One region of the Stenotrophomonas sp. YJH_SMC_138 genome, then DNA from elsewhere that is predicted to be linked to it. Evidence: riboswitches for the same ligand, from Rfam matches in the RefSeq annotation. Region 1 holds a riboswitch; the other holds the start of a gene.
What was found. A riboswitch is a leader RNA that binds a small molecule or an ion and turns the genes downstream of it on or off. The one in region 1 is predicted to bind cobalamin.
Positions count from the first base shown of each region.

Region 2: another riboswitch for cobalamin. It lies ahead of btuB (TonB-dependent vitamin B12 receptor); the one in region 1 lies ahead of AC5P7I_RS17565 (epoxyqueuosine reductase QueH).

Region 1 is NZ_JCAFTB010000009.1:111,064-118,631, forward strand. Features, by position in the region: gene AC5P7I_RS17545 (helix-turn-helix domain-containing protein) at 1-783, shown strand, start outside; gene AC5P7I_RS17550 (patatin-like phospholipase family protein) at 918-2,810, opposite strand; gene AC5P7I_RS17555 (bifunctional nicotinamide-nucleotide adenylyltransferase/Nudix hydroxylase) at 3,004-4,053, shown strand; gene AC5P7I_RS17560 (nicotinate phosphoribosyltransferase) at 4,118-5,527, shown strand; cobalamin riboswitch at 5,661-5,890, shown strand; gene AC5P7I_RS17565 (epoxyqueuosine reductase QueH) at 6,052-6,738, shown strand; gene pncA (bifunctional nicotinamidase/pyrazinamidase) at 6,794-7,420, shown strand; gene purU (formyltetrahydrofolate deformylase) at 7,553-7,568, opposite strand, start outside.
Region 2 is NZ_JCAFTB010000003.1:159,889-167,456, forward strand. Features, by position in the region: gene AC5P7I_RS08915 (MBL fold metallo-hydrolase) at 1-175, opposite strand, end outside; gene AC5P7I_RS08920 (NAD(P)-dependent oxidoreductase) at 267-905, opposite strand; gene AC5P7I_RS08925 (LysR family transcriptional regulator) at 1,014-1,943, shown strand; gene AC5P7I_RS08930 (class I SAM-dependent methyltransferase) at 1,940-2,731, shown strand; gene gph (phosphoglycolate phosphatase) at 2,796-3,464, shown strand; gene btuB (TonB-dependent vitamin B12 receptor) at 3,558-5,399, opposite strand; cobalamin riboswitch at 5,515-5,737, opposite strand; gene AC5P7I_RS08945 (histidine phosphatase family protein) at 5,880-6,458, shown strand; gene AC5P7I_RS08950 (TfoX/Sxy family protein) at 6,549-6,911, opposite strand; gene AC5P7I_RS08955 (GAF domain-containing protein) at 6,908-7,390, opposite strand; gene bioD (dethiobiotin synthase) at 7,459-7,568, shown strand, end outside.

The DNA.
Region 1 (7,568 bases):
GAAGTGGCCGCACTGCAGGCCGGGCGCGAAAAGCGGCACTACGATGCCGGTGCGCGGCGGCTGTGGCTGCCCGATTATCTGGAGCCCGGACAGCAGGCGTTCCAGATGGCGGCCGAGCTGGCCCTGCACGGCTACCTGCCGCAGATCGATGCGGTGGTGGCGCGCGCCGGGTTCACCGATGAGGCACGCATCGCGCAGGCGCGGATCGGTCTCTCCAACTATTTCGCCGGTGCGCTGGTGATGCCGTACATGCGCTTCCTGCGTGCAGCCGAAACCAGCAGCTACGACATCGAACTGCTGGCGCACCAGTTCGGCGTCGGCTTCGAAGCGGTCTGCCACCGGCTGAGCACGCTGGCACGGCGCAGCGCGCCCGGCCTGCCGTTCTTCTTCATTCGCGTGGATCGGGCGGGCAACGTCTCAAAGCGCCATTCGGCCACCGATTTCCACTTCTCGCAGGTGGGTGGATCGTGCCCGCTGTGGATCGTCTACGAGGCATTCAACCAGCCCGGTCGCATCCTCACCCAGACCGCGCGCATGCCCGATGGGCGCCGCCATTTCTGGCTGGCGCGGCAGGTCAGCAGTGGCCCGGTCGGCCATGGCCAACCGCGCAAGACCTTCGCGGTGGCGCTGGGCTGCGACCTGCAGCATGCCGAACGCCTGGTGTATTCACTGGGGCTGGATGTGCAGAGCCCGGGCAATTCGGTATCGATCGGCCCGGGGTGCCGGGTGTGCCCGCGCGAGGACTGCATGCAGCGCGCGTTCGCGCAGTTGCCGGGGCGATAGGGCGGGTTTGGCAGGGCCGCGCCCTGCACCCGTGGTAGCGCCGGCCGCTGGCCGGCAAGAGCAGCAACCACTGCGGGGTCAGATCCGTTTTCCTGCGGAAACGGATCTGACCCCGATTCGACCGCAGGACCGGCTCAGTAGATCGGGGTCACCTTCATCTGCGGCAGCGGACGCGGTGCGCCGTCGGTAAGGTCCGGGCCGAGGTCCTCCCAGGTGCGGCCCTGCTCGACCATCAAGCCCCACAACTGCTGCGAGGCCAGCCGTTTGTCTTCCGAGCCCAGCTTGTACGACGGTGGCGTCGGCTGACCGCTGGCGACCATCGCGTACGCCGCGCGGTAGGCCAGCACCTGCTGCGCCGGATCATCGGTGCGCGCCACTTCCAGCGTGTAGCGCTGGTAGGCCGAGGCCAGGTTGCGCCAGCGGATCCAGTAGTGGTTCTCGAACGAGAACGAACAGAAGCGAGCACCGGCCAGGCTGCCCTTGTCGGCGATGCGGGTCAGCACGTCCTGCGGCATGTCCAGGTTCATGCCACCCTCGTCGCCCTGCAGGCTGACGTGCACGATGCGGTCGCGGTAGCCCGGTGCGCGCGCCTGCAGCAGGTCGCGCCAGTTCTGCATGGTCGCCACCACCGCGAACAGGAAACGACCCAACTCGGCTGCGGCCAGTGGCGTGGCGATGGACTGGTAATGCCGTTGCCAGCCGTGGCGGTTTTCGGTGGGCAGGAACACCGCATGTTCCAGCGCCTGGCGGCCGCCGCTGCCCTGGCTCACCGCTTCGGCGTGCTGTGGATAGACCAGGTTGATGGCGAAGGTCGGCCAGCGCGGCAGGGCGGCGTCGAACAGATGGATCGGGAAGTTGCTGCTGATGCCGCCATCGGAGAACCAGCAGATGCGGAAGGCGGTGATCACCGGGCCGCAGGTCTGCCCGGCACTGGTCAGCCCTTCCATGCTGTCGGCAACGTTGTGCTCCTGGTCGGCCGCAGCGGCGGTCGGTTCGCAGCGTCGTTCGCGGCGTGAGGGTTCATGCAGCGGCACCGCGCTGATCAGCAGCGGGAAGCTCAGGCTCATGCGCGTGGCCACCAGCACCGGCAGCTTCGGGCCCTGCGGCAGGTGGTAATACTGCCGCCCGTCCACCTCCAGCGGCGGGCCGGCCTGGCTCACCAGCCACTGCACCACGCTGGCAGGAAACAGCTGTTCGAACTCCTCGCGCAGGAACCAGAACTGCGCGCCGCCCAGTGGCAGCGTGCGCGGCTCGTTGTGCGATACGCAGGTGGTGATCATCTGAAGGCTGATCGCATGCGGGCTGTCAGGCTCACCGGCGTAGCGCGGCGCATCGTGCAGGTCGGCGAAGGTCAACGGTGCATCCAGCGGCTTGCCGGACAGCTGCTGCAGGCATTCATGCAACCACTCGGTCAGCGCCGGCCTGCGTGGATCGCGGCTGAGGCCGCTGCACAGGCCCAGCAGGTTGCGACGCGCCACCCGCGCGACCCGCAGCGCGGCACCGGCCACACCCGCACCGTAGGCGCACAGCAGTGATGGCAGCAGCGTGGCGGCCACGCCGCTCCAGCCACCGCCCCACCAGCCCAGGCCGAGCAGCAGCGCCAGCGACACCAGCACTTCCAGCGGCGCGATCTCGAATACCGCAACGGCCAGGCACAGCAGTTTGTGCGGCAGGCGGGCATTGCCGGTCAGCACCACCAGCAGCCGATAGGCCGCGCGCGCGCCGCGCGCCGGCTGGAACAGGCTGTAGATGAAGCCGCGCCGGGACAGCTGTGCCGACACCGCCGACAGCCCGCCATAGCCTGCATCGCCGGGCAGCTGCTCGCCGGCCTGCTGGCGGCGATCGCCGCAGGCCGCTGCAGCCGCCACCGCTGCCGCAATGGCGCCGGCTGAAGTGCCGCCGATGCTCTTGAAGCGATACTCGCGGGCCAGCGCCAGTACCGCATTGGGGTACACGATGCCGCTGGTGATGCCGCCTTTCATGACCAGATCGCAGTACTTGTCCGCCACTGTCTTGCCCCCGAGCATGCCGTCCGCCGCGTGGGTTGCAGTATGGCGCAGGGGCTTCTCAGGGCCTGAGAACAACGGCGCAGTCCGCGCACGCAATGCGCCGTTCAGCAGAAAGCACGGCTGCAGGCTTGACCCGCCCCGCCATCGGCGTAGCATCTGCAGCAAGCCAAGGGACAGACCCGCGGCTGCCACAACGACATGAGGGATTCTCATGGAATTCGACTATCTCGTCTTCATCGGGCGATTCGAGCCCTTCCACAACGGCCACGCCGCCGTTGCCCGCCTGGCCCTGAGCCGGGCCCGCAAGCTGATCTTCCTGGTCGGCTCTGCCGATACCCCCCGCAGCCTCCGCAATCCCTGGACCGTGGCCGAACGCGCCGTGATGATCCAGGCGGCCCTCGACGGCCACACCGACCGTCTGCTGATCCGCCCGCTGCGTGACCACCTGTACAACGAAGCACAGTGGATCGCCAACGTGCAGCGCCAGGTGGCTGACGCCCTGCGCAACGACGGTGCCGCCGCCGATGCCAGGGTGGGCCTGATCGGCATGGACAAGGATGCGTCCAGCTACTACCTGCGCGAGTTCCCGCAGTGGCCGCTGGTGGACGTGCAGCACACCGCCACCCTGTCGGCCACCGAGCTGCGGCGCTACCTGTTCGAGGCCGGCGACGTCGACTTCCACGGCGCGCTGCTGATGCTGCGTGGCAATGTGCCGGCGCCGGTGTACGACATGCTCGAAGCGTTCCGCAAAAGCGCGCCTGCGTATGGCCAGCTGGTGGCCGAGTACCGCTTCATCGAACAGTACAAGGCCGCCTGGAAGGATGCGCCCTACGCGCCCACCTTCGTCACCACCGATGCGGTGGTGGTGCATTCGGGCCACGTGCTGCTGGTGCGTCGCCGCTCGGAACCCGGCAAGGGGCTGTGGGCATTGCCCGGCGGCTTCGTCGGCCAGGAACAGAGCCTGCTCGACAGCTGCCTGCGCGAACTGCGCGAGGAAACCCGCCTGAAGATTCCGTTGCCGGTGTTGAAGGGGTCGCTGAAGGGCCAGCAGGTGTTCGACCACCCGGACCGCAGCCAGCGTGGCCGCACCATCACCCACGGTTTCCACTTCGAGTTTCCGGCCGGCGAGCTGCCGCCGGTGCGCGGCGGCGACGATGCCGACAAGGCACGCTGGATACCGGTGAGTGAGGCCCTGGACATGGGCCCGCAGCTGTTCGAAGACCACCTGCACATCCTGGAGTACTTCCTCGGCCGCGGCTGACCGGCCCCGCTTTCCCACTGGCGGATAGACCGCCGGTGCCACCCGACGCGAAGGAGCTTCCGTCATGCACTACCTCGATAATCTTCTCCTCAACACCGACAGCTACAAGGCCAGCCATTGGCTGCAGTACCCGCCGGGTACCGATGCCACGTTCTTCTACGTCGAATCACGTGGCGGCCTGCACGATCGCACGGTGTTCTTCGGCCTGCAGGCGATCCTCAAGGACGCGCTGGCACGGCCGGTCACCCACGCCGACATCGACGACGCTGCTGCGGTATTCGCCGCGCATGGCGAACCGTTCAACGAGGCCGGCTGGCGCGATATCGTCGACCGGCTTGGCGGCCACCTGCCGGTGCGCATCCGCGCCGTTCCCGAGGGCAGCGTGGTGCCCACCCACCAGGCGCTGATGACCATCGAATCGACCGATCCGGCCGCGTTCTGGGTGCCGTCGTACCTGGAAACGCTGCTGCTGCGCGTGTGGTACCCGGTCACCGTGGCCACCATCAGCTGGCACGCACGGCAGACCATTGCCGCGTTCCTGCAGCAGACCAGCGACGACCCGCAGGGGCAGCTGCCGTTCAAGCTGCATGACTTCGGCGCGCGCGGTGTCTCGAGCCTGGAATCGGCCGCGCTGGGCGGTGCCGCGCACCTGGTCAACTTCCTCGGCACCGATACCGTATCGGCCCTGTGCCTGGCGCGCGCGCACTACCACGCGCCGATGGCCGGCTATTCGATTCCCGCCGCCGAGCACAGCACCATCACCAGCTGGGGCCGCGAGCGCGAGGTGGACGCCTACCGCAACATGCTGCGCCAGTTCGGCACGCCCGGTGCGATCGTGGCGGTGGTATCGGACAGCTATGACATCTACCGCGCCATCAGCGAGCACTGGGGTACCACCCTGCGCGATGAAGTGATCGCCTCGGGCGCCACCCTGGTCATCCGCCCGGACTCGGGGGACCCGGTGGAGGTGGTGGCCGAAAGCCTGCGCCGGCTGGATGAAGCGTTCGGCCACAGCCTCAACGGCAAGGGCTACCGCGTGCTCAACCACGTGCGGGTGATCCAGGGCGATGGCATCAACCCGGATACCATCCGGGCGATCCTGCAGCGCATCACCAACGACGGCTACGCCGTCGACAACGTGGCCTTCGGCATGGGCGGTGCGCTGCTGCAGCGGCTGGACCGCGATACGCAGAAGTTCGCGCTGAAGTGTTCGGCCGCACGGGTCGAGGGTGAGTGGATCGACGTCTACAAGGACCCGGTTACCGACGCCGGCAAGGCCAGCAAGCGTGGCCGCATGCGCCTGCTGCGCCGCCTGGACGATGGCAGCCTGCACACGGTGCCGCTGCCGGCCAACGGCGACGACACCCTGCCGGACGGCTTCGAGGACGCAATGGTGACCGTGTGGGAGAACGGCCGCCTGCTGCACGACCAGCGGCTGGACGACATCCGCACGCGGGCGGCCGTGGGGCATTGAAGGTGCATCCCGACCGGGGTCAGAGCCCGCTGCGTGGCAGCGGGATCCGACCCCTTCCTTCCGCTGGGGTCGGATCCCGTTGCAGCGTAGCGGGTTCTGACCCCTGCGCTCTTGACCGGCGCCACCAACAGGTCCACCTTGCACACGCCGAAGGTATCCCTCCCATCGCTGCGGCGCGGGGAGGGATTTAAACGGGAATCCGGTGAAGGCGCCTCGCGCGTCCATTCCGGAGCTGCCCCGCAGCGGTGAATGGAAACGAATCCTGCCAACAGCACTGGGCTCGCGCCTGGGAAGCGGCGGGTAGTAGGTGGGCTGCGGCCCGTGTCCATCAGCCCGAATACCGGCCCCGGCCGGGGGACACGACCGTCCCCTGACTCGACCTGGAATCTCCGCGGGGAGGTTGCCGGGGCCGTCGTCGTCCTGCGCGTGCAGGCGGTGTGGCCGCGCGCGTCCTGTTCACGGTATCCGGCCAGACCCGTTCACCCACGCGCTGATGCATGGGCCACCGCCGTTGCCGGCGGTCCATGCGGTACCTGACGATGACCGAGCTCCAACGCCCCACCCTGACCCTGCCCGCCGACGGCAAGCGCCTGCTGCTGCATTCGTGCTGCGCGCCCTGTTCCGGCGAAGTGATGGAGGCGATCACCGCCTCCGGGATCGACTACGCGATCTTCTTCTACAACCCCAACATCCACCCGGTGAAGGAGTACGAGCTGCGCAAGCAGGAGAACATCCGCTTCGCCGAGCAGCACGGCATTCCCTTCATCGACTGCGACTACGACACCGACAACTGGTTCAGCCGTGCACGCGGCATGGAAAACGAGCCTGAACGCGGCATCCGCTGCACGATGTGCTTCGACATGCGTTTCGAGCGCACCGCGCTGTATGCGCACGAGCACGGCTACGACACCATCAGTTCGTCGCTGGGCATCTCGCGCTGGAAGAACATGGCGCAGATCAACGACTGCGGGATCCGTGCGGCGTCGCGCTATGAAGGCCTGCAGTACTGGGACTACAACTGGCGCAAGGGCGGCGGCGCCAGCCGCATGATCGAGATCAGCAAGCGCGAGCAGTTCTACCAGCAGGAATACTGCGGCTGCGTGTACTCGCTGCGCGATGCCAACCGCCATCGCCGCGAGAATGGCCGCGAGCGGATCAGGATCGGCCTGCTGTACTACGGGCGGGACGCTGGGACGCCACAGGACGATTGACGTGCAGGCATGGGGCGGCCACGCTGGTCGCCCCTTCTGTTGTAGCGGAACTGCCATGACCGCCCTGCCCGCCGATGTCGCCCTGCTGGTGATCGACCTGCAGCCGGACTTCATGCCCGGTGGCGCCTTGGCCTGCGACCAGGGCGATGCGCTGGTGGCACCGATCGCCGATCTGCTGGCGCAGCGCCGCTACCGCACCGTGGTGGCAACACAGGACTGGCACCCGGCCGACCATGCCTCGTTCGCCAGCCAGCACCCCGGCCAACGCCCGTTCGAGACCATCCTGCTGCACGCGCAGCCGCAGACCCTGTGGCCGGACCACTGCGTGCAGGGCAGCGCCGGTGCCGCGCTGCACCCGGGCGTGGACTGGACCGTGGCCGACCTGATCCTGCGCAAGGGCACGCGCCAACAGGTGGATTCGTACAGCGCCTTCCGCGAGAACCATGGCCCCGATGGCGAGCGCCCGGCCACCGGCCTGGCCGGCTGGCTGCACGAGCGCCGCATCCGCGAAGTGCACGTGTGCGGCCTGGCCCGCGACTACTGCGTGCTGTGGAGCGCGCAGGATGCGGTGAAGTCCGGCTTCCGGGTGAAGTTCCTGTGGGACCTGACCCGACCGGTGACCGAAGCCAACGACGCGATGGTGCGCGATGCGCTGGGCAAGGCGGGAATCGCGACCGCCTGACCCACAACGGTAGTGCCGGCCGCTGGCCGGCAACCTCGGGATCCATGCAGTTGCCGGCCAGCGGCCGGCACTACCGGATAGCACCCTTGGTAGCGCCGGGCCATGCCCGGCGGACCTGGAAGGGGCAGCACGTTACCGGAACACCACC
Region 2 (7,568 bases), on a different contig from region 1:
CGATCAGCACCGAGGACACCGGGAACATTGCCTGCGGGCCGGGATGGAAGGTCTGCAGGTGCAGCTGGGATTTCGTCGCCGCCGCCGGCGCCGTGGTGGCCGGTGCGGCCAGCAGCGGCGCACTGGTGAAGCTGGCGGCCAGGGCGAGGGGAAGCAGCAGGGCAGCGGTACGCATGGGAATTCCTTGTGTAGAGCCGGGCCAATGCCCGGCTGCATGTTCGCGTAGAGCCGAGCGCGGGCTTGGCTCTACATGGGACGTGCGTGGATCAATACGCTGCGGTGATGATCTGCTTCGGATACGCGTGCGCTTCCAGTTCGGCGACGAACGCCGCGCCATAGTCGGCGTAGCTGATGCGGCTGTGGCCGCTGGTATCGGCCAGGAACGCCTTGGGCTGCACGCGGTACTGGCCGCGCTCTTCACCCGGGCCGATTTCGGCGGCCGGCGAGAAGAAGGTCCAGTCCAGGTCGTCCACTGCCTGCAGGCGGTTGAACGCCTCGCGGTGGGCCAGCGCGTACGGCTTGTAGGCCTCCGGGAAGGTGGGGGTGTCGACCAGCTGCACGCCGGGTGCGACTTCCAGGCTGCCGGCACCGCCAACCACCACCAGGCGCGGCACGCCGGCCTTGCGCGCGGCAGCCGCCAGCTGCGCGGCGACCTCGCCGACGCGGCCGATGTCATCGCCCGGGCGCGGGCCGTAGGCACTGGCGAGCACGTCGTGGCCGGCGATGGCGGCAACCAGCGCGTCCTGGTCATCCAGCGAGGCGATCACCGGATGGGCACCGGCCAGCTCGGCCGGGAGGTCCTGCGCGCTGCGCACGATGACGGTGAGTTCGTGGCCGCGGGCCAGCGCGTGGCGGGCGATCTGGCGGCCGATGTTGCCGGTGGAACCAACGAGGGCGATCTTCATGGCAGGACTCCGTGGGGCGCTGTGGGGTGGGAATGGCGCCACTCTAGGCCGCTGCAGTCGCTCGAAAAACAGCGTATAACGCGCTTGTTTGTTGCATGGATCGAGCATATGGACCGATTGACCGCCATGACCGTGTTCGTCGAGGTGGCCGAGCGCGGCAGCCTGACCGCGGCGGCAGAGGTGCTGGACATGTCGCGGGCGATGGTCAGCCGCTACCTGGCTGAGGTCGAGGGCTGGCTGGGCGCACGCCTGCTGCACCGGACCACGCGCCGGGTCAGCCTGACCGGCCCGGGCGAGGCGGCACTGGCGCGCTTCCGGCAGATGCTGGCGATCGGCGAGGAACTGCAGGGCGAGCTGGCCAGCGATGATCCCGAGCCGCATGGCACGCTGCGGGTGACTGCCAGCGTGTCGTTCGGGCAGAGCCACCTGGCGCGGGCGGTGGCCGGCTTTGTTGCGCGCCATCCGGCGGCACGCATCGAGCTGCTGCTGGTCGACCGCACGGTGAACCTGGTGGAGGAGCGGGTGGACCTGGCCGTGCGCATCGCGCGCCAGATCGATCCCAGCCTGATCGCGCGGCGGCTGGCCACCTGCCGCTCGGTGCTGTGCGCGACGCCGTCCTACCTGCAGGCACGCGGCACGCCGACTGCTCCCGAGCATCTGGCCGCGCACAACTGCCTGACCCACCACTACGTCGGCAAGAGCCTGTGGCAGCTGCACCGAGACGGCCGTTCGCTGTCGGTGGCGGTGGGCGGCAACATCAGCGCCAACGAGGCCTCGCTGCTGCTGGAGGCGGTGCGGGCCGGTGCCGGTATCGCCATGCTGCCGACCTACCAGGTGGCGCCGCTGCTGCGTACCGGCGAGCTGATCGAACTGCTGCCCGAATTCAGCCTGGACGAACTCGGCATTCATGCCGTGTACGCGTCACGGCGACAGCAGCCCGCTATCATGCGGCGATTCCTGGACTACCTGGCCGAGTGTTTCGCCAGCCCGGCCTTCCAGGATCTGGATTGGCGCCCACCGGGCAAGGAGAACACATGAACCATGGACAGGCCTTGATCGACCACAACCGTGCTGCCTGGGACCGCCAGGCCAGCGAAGTGCGCGAATGGTCGCGCCCGGTGGAAAGTTCAACCATTGCCGCCGCGCGCGAAGGCCGCTGGCAGGTGCATCTGACCCCACGCGCGCTGCCATTGGACTGGCTGGGCGATGTGCGTGGCCGCCGCATCCTGTGCCTGGCCTCGGGCGGGGGCCAGCAGGCACCGGTGCTGGCCGCTGCGGGCGCCGACGTCACCGTGTTCGATCTCTCCGACGGGCAGCTGGAACAGGACCGCAGCGTGGCGGCGCGCGATGGCCTGCAGCTGCGCACGGTGCAGGGCGACATGCGCGACCTGCACGTATTCGCCAACGACAGCTTCGACGTGGTGTTCCATCCGATCTCCAACCTGTACGTACCCGACGTGCGCCCGGTGTGGACCGAATGCCGCCGCGTGCTGGCGCGCGACGGCATGTTGATGGCCAGCTTCTACAACCCGGTGCTGTTCGTCGGCGCGCGCGATCCGCAGCTCGATGCGCAGGGCCTGATCCGGCCGCAGTACGCCATTCCCTATTCGGACCTGGAAGACCTGCCCGCCGCAGAACGTGAGGCGAAACTCGGCCGCGGCGATGCGCTGACCTTTGGCCACAGCCTGACCGAACTGATCGGCGGGCAGCTGGATGCGGGGTTCGTCATCGATCGCTTCATGGAAGACTGGCAGCCGCAGCCGCGCTTCCTGATCGACCGCTACCTGCCCACGTTCCTGGCCACCCGCGCACGCCGGATCGGTTGAGGCGGATCGGCGCAGAAACCAGCGGCGTACAATGGGCGGCCCCACGTCGTGCAGGTGCCGTCCCTTGTCGTATCCCTATCCGCTGGTCGTGTTCGACCTAGATGGCACGCTGGTCGACAGCGCAGCTGATATCGCCGAAGCACTGAACCGCACGCTGGAAGACATCGGCATGGCACGCGTGCCGGAAGCCACGGTTCTGGGCTGGATCGGCGACGGTGTGCGCCGCCTGGTCGAGCAGGCCGTGCACGCCGCGGGTCGTGAGGTCGACCTGGCCGAAGTGATGCCGGTGTTCATGGTGCACTACCGTGAGTGCCTGCTGCGCAGCCCGCGCCTGTTCGATGGCGTGGCCGAAGCGCTGATGCAGCTGCGTGCACGCGCTGTTCCGCTGGCGATCTGCACCAACAAGCCCGAAGCGCTGGTGCCGCCACTGCTGCAGCACCTGGGCATTGGTGATGCGTTCGCGCTGGTACTGGGCGGCGATTCGCTGCCGCAGCGCAAGCCCAGCGGTGAGCCGCTGCGGCACATCGCTGCGCACTTCGGGCTGGCGGTGGATGCCTGCCTGATGGTGGGTGATTCGTTGACCGACTACCGCGCCGCTGAAGAGGCGGGCATGCCGATCGCACTGGTGCGTTACGGTTATCCGCGTGGCCTGGACCTGGCCACCGCACAGGCGGTGGCGGTGATTGACGACCTGCGTGAGTTGCCGGGGTTGGCCGCGGGCGTTCGGGTGTAGAGCCGAGCCCACGCTCGGCTGCTTCATTGCGTGAGCCGAGCATGGGCTCGGCTTTACAGTAGATCGACGCCGGGCGATGCCCGGCGCGCGCCTTCATTTCGGCTGGTAACGCACGCTCAGCTGGTATTCGCGGCCGGGCTGGTTGAACCACGCCACCGTCTCGTAGCGGCGGTCGAACACGTTGGCGGCACGTGCCAGCAGCGACCACGCCGGCGTCAGCGCGTACTCGGCGCGCAGGTCCAGCGTGCCGTAGCCGCCGACCTTCACCGCGTTGGCGGCATCGTCATAGCGCTTGCCCGCACCCTGCACGGTCAGGCCGGCGCGGAAATCGCCGAAGCGGCGGTCGACGTCCAGGCGCGCGGTCTGCTGTGCACGGCGCGGCAGCCAGTTGTCGAACTGGGTGCTGCCATGGGTGCGGTTGCGCGGGTCGGTGTAGCTCAGCTGCGCGTTGAGGTCGAAGCCGGCCAGCAGCACGCCACCGGTCAGTTCGGCGCCACGGATGCGCGCCTTCTCCACCTGCTGCATTTTCATCGTGGACGCATCGTAGGTGATCAGGTCATCGATGCGGGTCTCGTACACGTCCAGGCCCCAATGCCAGCCCTGGCCCTGCTGCGAAACACCGAGGTTGGCGCTCTTGGACTTCTCCGGCTTCAACGTCGGCACGCCGCTCCACGGGTCGTACAGGTCGCTGAAGGTCGGTGCCTTGAAGGCGGTGCCGTAGCTGGCATTGACGCGCAGGCCGTGGTCCAGCTGCATTGCCCAGCCGAGACTGCCGGTGGCGTGGTTGCCGAACTGCTGGTTGTCGTCGTTGCGTGCGCTGGCCTGCAGCTGATGGCGGCCGAAGCGGCCCTGGTACTGCACGAACACGCCGGTGTTGCGACGGCTGTCGACGAGGTAGCCCGCGCTGCTGCCGTCCAGGTTGTCTTCGCTCCAGTCCACGCCGGTGCTCAGCAGCTGGCTTCCGGTCAAGGTGAAGTCACCCTGCAGCGAGGCGCTATCGCGGTGGGTCTGCGCGCTGCCGCGTGCGCCGAAGTCGCCGAAGTTGTCCGATTCGTTGTCGCTGCGGCCGACGTTGGCGGTGAACGCCAGGCGCCCGGACGGGGTGTAGCGCACCTTGCCGGCCAGCACCTGCTGGCGGGTTTCCGAGTAGTTGTAATAGCCGTCGTAGTGGTTCCTGCCGTCGGCGCGCAGCGCACTGCCTTCCACATTCCACTGGTCGTTGAAGGTGTAGCCGCCACGCAGGCTCTTGGACAGGTTGCGGTAGCCGTCGCGGTCGGGTTCGTCAGCGAAGCAGCCGGTGAACAGCGTCGCCGAGCCACGGCAGGCATCGACGCCATCGGAATGCTGGTAGGCGATGTCGGCGCCGAACCAGCCGCGTTCGGTGCCACCTCCGATGCCGCCGCTGGCTTCGCGCAGGCCGTTGCTGCCACCACCGAGCTGGAAGTGCGGAGCAAAATCGCCCTGGTTGCGGCGGGTGAAGATCTGGATCACGCCACCGATGGCGTCGGCGCCGTACAGGCTGGACTGCGGGCCGCGCACGATTTCCACGCGTTCGATCTGCGCCAGCGGCAGGTCCTGGTACATGGCCAGGCCGAGGTCGGCACTGTTGATGCGCACGCCATCGACCAGCACCACGGTGTGGCCCGAGTTGGTGCCGCGCAGGAACAGCGAGCTCTGCTTGCCGAGCCCGCCGGCATTGGTCAGGTTGATGCCGGCGCGGCCGCGCAGCAGTTCCTGCAACGAGGTGGCCTGGCTGGATTCGATCTGCGCGCGGTCGATCACCTGGGCTGGTGCGATGCTGTCCTGCAGGGCGATCGGGGTGCGGGTGGCGGTGACCAGGATCTGGTCGAGCGCGGTGGTGTCATCGGCGGCCTGGGCCAGCGCGGGCAGGGCGGCCAGCACGGCCAGGGACAGCATTCGGGACTGCAGCTTCATGGGGGACTCCAGGTGCCACGCACGCCCGCGTGGCGAAGGGGAGGAGCCGCGAAGGCAGGCATGCGCCGACGCCGCAGCGCAGGCTGCGGTCATCCAGCGCCATGCCCACCGCACCGCGACCTGAGGCTTCCGGGCCGGTCTCCGGGCTTGCCGCCGGGTGGCGCGAGGCCACCGTCCAGGCGCCTTCCCATGCCTGCGGCACAGTGGCGTTGTTGCCTGGAACTGACGTGCTTACCGTTGCGGGGGCAGCGCCGGCCTGGCGTGGATTCACGCGTCACCGGCTTCCCGTTTCAACCTGCCGGCCGTGGCTGCAGGTCACCTGGAAGTGCGCGCAGTCTACGGCATCGCAGGCGGCCCGTAGCGTCGAGCGTACCCGACTGCCTTTGCTGTGCCCTTAGAATGGTCCCTCGATCCCGTGGTGCCGTTGCCGATGTCCGCCCGTTTTCCGCTGTTCCCGCGTTGCCTGTACAGGACGCACGCATGATCCTCGACCTGGTCCGCCATGCCGGCAACGGTCGCGATGAGTTCCTCGATGGCCGCAGCGATCCACCGCAGCTGGCCCGCCTGCCGCAGGAACTGGTCGACGCCTACGCTGCGCAGCCCTGGGAACGGGTGATCAGTTCGCCGCGGCTGCGCTCGCTGCACACGGCGATGGCCCTGGCCACGCCGCGCGGGCTGGACGTGGAAGCGGAGGAGGAATGGGAAGAGCTGGATTTCGGCGATTGGGACGGGCAGTCGCTGTTCGACCTGCCGGAGGATGCACTGGCGGCCTTCCATGCCGATCCGCATGCATTCCCACCGCCCAACGGTGAAAGCTGGGGCCACTTCGAGCGGCGTATCGCGCGCGCGCTGGATCGACTGCTCGATGATGACGACCCGGTGCCAACGCTGGTGGTCAGCCATGGCGGCCCGCTGCGCATGGTGCTGTCGCAGGTCTGCGGCCTGCCGATGTCGCTGTGCTGGGCACTGCGCATCGACCACGGCACGCGCCTGCGGGTACGGCTGGAACGTGGCGAAGCCGGGCTGGCAGGCGAGCTGCTGGAACTGCAGCAGCCGTAACCCATCGGTAGTGCCGGCCGCTGGCCGGCAGTCTCGGGAACGCTGCGAAGATCATGCAGTTGCCGGCCAGCGGCCGGCACTACCAGGCCGTCAATCCTCGTCCGCATCCTCGGTCACGCTGTCTTCCGCGTCATCGTCGGCATCGAAGCGCTGCTCATGCACCGGACCCGACGCCGGGCCGGCCGCCTTCAGCGGATGCGCGGCGATGCGTGCTTCGTAATCCTGCACCAGCGCCTCACGCTGCGGCTCGCTCAGTTCCTGCCAGTGGCAGTCCAGCAGCGCGCCTTCCAGCGAGTACAGCAGGTTCAGGCTGGGCTTGAAGCCGGCGCGCTTGACCTTGACGAAGGCGCCGACTGCGCCGGTCGCAACCAGGTCCTCGCGGCTGCGCAGGCCGACCTGGCGCAGCCACGCTGCACTCTTGGGGCCGATGTTGCGCAGCTTCGGTGCGCTCATCCCAGCGCCTCGACGAACACGCGGGCGATGGCTTCCAGGCCGGCCTGGTCATCGGCATCGAAGCGGCCGATCTTCGGGCTGTCGATGTCGAACACGCCGATCAGTTCATCGCCGCGCAGCAGCGGCACCACCAGTTCCGAACGCGAGGCCGAATCGCAGGCGATATGGCCGGGGAAGGCATCGACGTCGTCCACGCGCTGGGTCACGCGCTGGCTGGCGGCGGCACCGCACACGCCCTTGTCCAGCGGGATGCGCACGCAGGCCGGCAGGCCCTGGAACGGGCCGACCACCAGCTCCGTGCCGTCGTACAGGTAGAAACCCACCCAGTTCAGGTCGGGCAGGGCGTGGTAGACCAGTGCGGAGAGGTTGGCCGCGTTGGCGATGCGGTCGGACTCGGCGTAGACCAGGCCACGGGCCTGTTCCAGCAGCTGGGCGTATTGTTCCGGCTTGCTGCCGGTAAGCGAGGCATTGGCGAACATGCCCGCAGTCTAGCAAGCGCGCCGGGCCGGCGATAATGCACGCTCTGTTGCCCTGTTGGAGCCCATCGATGCCGTTGCCCGCTACGCTGCCGCCCGCCCTGTTCATTACCGGCACCGATACGGAGATCGGCAAGACCGCGGCCAGCACCGCGCTGCTGCATGCGCTGCGCCGGCGCGG